One region of the Paenibacillus xinjiangensis genome, then DNA from elsewhere that is predicted to be linked to it. Evidence: predicted binding sites of a transcription regulator. Region 1 holds the regulator's gene; the other holds the start of a gene.
What was found. Region 1 encodes LexA, which represses DNA repair genes until DNA is damaged. Its sites were predicted from a motif close to CGAACATATGTTCG; they were not measured.

Region 1 (2,416 bases):
AGTTGCTTTTGAAGTTATCCATATATTTTTTGCGCAATAGGGCACGTTCTTCCGTTTCTCCAGCAGTTAAGCCAGTTGATTTATGTTTGCGTGACAATTCGTTAATACGTGCAATTAATTCTTCCACTATATGCTCACCTCACTTGCTATATAAAAATAATTCCTTAACTACTTTGACATCTCCCACAATCAATTGTCAAGGCGTTGAACCTAACTGTTGCAAAAAGGACAGGTAGAGTCGGCATCTTCATGCGCCTCTACCTGTCCTATCATACACTTCCTAATTAGGAATAATCAATTTCTGTCCGGGTTGAATGCTTGCCGACTGAAGCCGATTACGCTGTTGAATCTCGTATATTGTTCTCCTTATGTCATCTCTTCCATCTGTATAGCGCTTGGCTATTGACCAAAGCGTATCTCCATAGACCACGATAACACTTATCTCATCAGCACTCGCGACCAGCTCTTCTGTCGATGCGTCTGTCTTCATTAATAGGAAGCTGCTGAATAGCAGCATAAAGACGAGACAGCTGGCAGCGAGCTTGACCCCATGCCGCTTAATCACTCTGTGTAACCGATTATGCAAAGACTCTGTGGGTCTAGTTGTTTCTTCATGGATTGTTTTATAAAAAGCCGGATTCATCATCATCATTATCATCCACCCCAAACGTTTGTTCTGTTCTTAGAATACACGAACAAGTGTTTGCGGTCAATAGAAAATGCGAACTTTTGTTTTTAAGAACTTACGTTTGTACGAACTCCGGTTCTATGTTATAATTTGCTACAAATCTATTAATGGAGTGATTTCTTTGTCGAAGATTTCTAACCGCCAACAGTCGATTCTTGAATTTATAAAGAATGAAGTCAAGGATAAAGGATATCCGCCTTCCGTTCGTGAAATTGGCGAAGCAGTCGGACTCGCATCAAGCTCCACTGTTCACGGACATTTGGATCGCTTGGAGAAGAAAGGCCTTATTCGCCGCGACCCTACGAAGCCTAGAGCAATTGAAATATTAGATCAAGAAGGCGTTGACGGCATTATTCGTCCATCCGTCGCGCAAGTTCCTATAGTCGGCAAAGTTACAGCAGGTATCCCGATTACAGCTACTGAGAATATAGAGGAGTACTTCCCGCTGCCTTCACATTTTGTCGGTGATGACGATGTCTTCATCCTCAATGTCATCGGAGAGAGCATGATCGAGGCCGGTATACATAACGGCGACTATGTCATCGTACGCCAACAGCCAACTGCGATTAACGGCGATATTGTTGTAGCGATGACCGAGGATGATGAAGCGACTGTCAAAACCTTCTACCGCGAGAAGGATCATATTCGTCTGCAGCCTGAGAATTCATCTATGGAACCAATCAGACTTCAGAATGTGACTATACTCGGCAAGGTAGTCGGCCTATTCCGTGACTTCCACTAGATTGAACCCAAAGAGGCTGTTCCCGCAATAACCGATCACGATCGGATTGCAGGAACAGCTTTTTTCGTGCACTAATCTGGAAAATCGACGTTTGGTTCAGCCTTACCTTAGACAGAATTAAACATTCCGCTAATGTACGTATTCAATCTTGTTCCCATCTCGTTACGTACCATATGACGCAGCAATGCGTATTCGCTCACATAGCCGCGCAGCCTAATTTCATAAAGCACGCCCTCTTCGTTGCGCCTAACTTCTGAAATTACGGCATTCATTGCTCTGATCTGCTGCCTCACCTCATTCATGTCCTTATTAATGATACGCATTAGCATATCGGAGCTGTTAATAAACAGCTTCTTAATCGAATATTCACTATGCTCCAATTTCTCCTTATTCCGGTCAACCATATCGAGCAGCATTGGCAATATACAATAGTCCTTAATCAGCTTCATTTCCAGTTCAGATGGATTGATATTTGATCCGCTCATCTCATTCACCTCATTAGGTGATTGTAATACGAACAAACGTTCTTATCAAGTATTGACTTATTAGCAATGTTCAGAATTTGTCTAGATCCACCTGATAGACTAGGTTACGTTAACTATTCAAGACCTCTTTTATTTGGACCTGCATCACTTAGCAGGTCATTTTTTTTGCAGCATACAGGAGTTTACTCCAATTTTAATTCCTTGATCGCTATTTCGTATTTTTTCAACCTTGCGTAATCCTCCGCCGTCACATTTGGAATGCGTGATAAATCCTGATTATCCTCAATATCAAGTATTTTCACAGCTCTCGCTAGTGGATCAAGCTTAATTCTACATATAAATTCATCATAGGTTTCTCCATTTCTTCTAGTTAAGCTATCGACTGCATTCACAACTCCCTCATCAAAGCCTCTCTCTCGCAAATCGTTCAGTGTCACAACGGTATCTTCTACTATATCATGCAGTAACGCAACTATTTGAGAGCGTTCATCCTGTGCCTTC
Region 2 (2,416 bases), on a different contig from region 1:
TTTAATTTTTCTTTATCCGTCGAAGTTCTTGCCATAGCTCTTGTGCCAACGGAGATATTGTGCAGGTACTCTGCCATTTCCTTGGCATCGTGATCAGAGGAGAATTCTCCATCCCTCTGTCCCCAAAGAATAATCTGCTCGAACATCTGCTCTGCTACCGTAAACAGTTCAATTGACCTGGTATCCACATCAGTATCACGTCCGGCCAGCTCCACCGCCGAATTCACGATTAAGCAACCAGATGGCATATCCTCTGATTCCCTGATCATAAAATCAAAAATTTTATGCAGTGCTTCCACTGCAGTCTTGGACGTTTTGACTTCTGCGAGCAATGTGGCGTTAACTTTGCTGCAGTATCGATCCATAGCCTGCAGAAACAGCGAATGTTTGTCATCGAATGTATCATATATACTTCTGCGATGAATTCCCATATGCTCGACCAGGTCACTCATCGATGTCTTCTCGTAACCTTGTTCCCAAAAGATCTTCATTGCTTTATCCAATACTTCGTTCACTTCAAACTCTTTGCTTCTAGCCATATAAATTCCCTCCCAAAATTAATGTAACACATCGGGAACGATCAGTAAATAAAATAACGCGCGGGTCAGGTTTTCTAAATCAAATCCTTTTACTCAGCATAATTCAATAAGTCCCCTACCTCAGTAGTATTTCTGAAAACTTTTTCTCATTTATCTTGAAAGCTTTCTCATTAATTATGACACCACACAGTAGTGTTGTAACAACTGTTTAAAATTACCTTCACTCACCTATTGCATAGGGAACATACATTCGGTATATAATAAGAATACGAACATACTTTCGTATTGGAGTGGAGAATATGGCGCGTGTCATTATGCTTGTGGATTGCCAATCGTTCTACGCATCGGTCGAGAAAGCGACTCATCCTGAATATAAGGATGATCCCGTTGTCGTTGCCGGTGATCCCTCCCGCCGGTCAGGCATTATACTTGCAGCGTGTCCGATCGCGAAGCAGTACGGCGTTACAACGGCGGAGACATTAGGCCAAGCGCTGGGCAAATGTCCACATCTGGTCATCATCCGGCCGCGCATGCAGGCTTACATTGACGTATCTCTCATGATTACCGATGTTTTCAACACCTTTACTGATCTGGTCGAGCCGTTCTCCATCGATGAGCAGTTTCTCGATATAACAGGCTCGTTAGCTTACTTTGGCACACCGGAACAGATCGCCGCCCAGATTCAGGCCAAGATTCTAATGTTCACCGGTGTATGGGCACGGGTCGGAATCGGCCCCAACAAAATCCTTGCCAAGATGGCAACGGATATTTGGGCCAAAAAGAACACAGACGGCGTATTTACGCTGCAGAAATCTGACATTCAATTGAAGCTATGGCCCTTGCCCATTAACAAGATGTTCGGTGTCGGCTCGCGGATGACAGCTCACTTCCAGCGCATGGGCATCACCACAATCGGCGAGCTTGGCTGCTTACCCCTTCCCGACTTGAAGCGTAAGATGCGGCTGAGAATGGGCAGGAACAGTAATATCCAAGCCGAGCTCTTCTGGCAGACGGCCAATGGAATCGATCCAAGCCCGGTCAAGCCGGGCACGCATGATGTACAGCAAGCCGTCGGGCATCAGATGACACTCCCCCGTGACTATGTAAAGCGGAATGAAATCGACGTCGTGCTGCTCGAATTAAGTGAAGAGGTATGCCGCCGCAGTCGGATGAAGGGCTATATGGGTCATGTCGTCTCTGCTGGCGCACAAGGTGCGGATTTCGATCAGCCGACAGGCTTCTTCCGACAGATCACGATGCCCGATCCGACCAATATTACGAAGGAAGTGTACGAGAGCGCACGGATGTTATTTTACAGACACTGGGACGGACTCCCGGTACGCAAGCTCGGTGTTACATTATCCAGACTCGTTCCGGATAATCAATACCAGCTCACCATGTTCGGCAACAGAGAGAAGACAAGAAGCTTGGAGCGTGTCACGGATGCCATCAAGCATCGGTTCGGGATGACCTCCATTCTGCGGGCCTCTTCTCTCTTGGAGGCTGCCCAGGCCCGTGAGCGCAGTGTCAAAATTGGAGGGCATTATATATGAGCAAGAAGTTGGAAGGAAACGGCCGCTGGGAATCCAGCCGCATGATGCTGCCAGAGCATAGGGAACAATATTTGCAGCGACGTGAAGCGAAGAACGGAATACCCGCTCCGATTCCGGCCAGAGAGGAGCTGGAGCTCATTCGAGATTATGTACTGCTGCCCATGATGCTTACGATTGTGGAAAAGAACTGCAAACAAATCGAGCTCTCTTCCTATTCCATGAAGAAGCTGTTCGTGAAGGCTTCCCATGTGTTGATGACCCATATTCATAATGATCTGGCTGCTGTACGGAAGGAATTGAAGTCGCGCAGCATCAAAGTGTTCG

Region 2: AC6ESP_RS22935 (DNA polymerase IV) is a predicted target of LexA. The motif match lies at 809-822, and genes of this name have one in related genera.

What each region holds. Positions count from the first base shown of each region.
Region 1 is NZ_JCAALS010000012.1:57,137-59,552, reverse strand. Features, by position in the region: gene AC6ESP_RS13770 (DUF896 domain-containing protein) at 1-127, opposite strand, end outside; gene yneA (cell division suppressor protein YneA) at 281-649, opposite strand; gene lexA (transcriptional repressor LexA) at 810-1,430, shown strand; gene AC6ESP_RS13755 (YhjD family protein) at 1,538-1,915, opposite strand; gene AC6ESP_RS13750 (HD domain-containing protein) at 2,098-2,416, opposite strand, start outside.
Region 2 is NZ_JCAALS010000027.1:16,879-19,294, forward strand. Features, by position in the region: gene AC6ESP_RS22930 (TetR/AcrR family transcriptional regulator) at 1-539, opposite strand, end outside; gene AC6ESP_RS22935 (DNA polymerase IV) at 839-2,092, shown strand; gene AC6ESP_RS22940 (YhjD family protein) at 2,089-2,416, shown strand, end outside.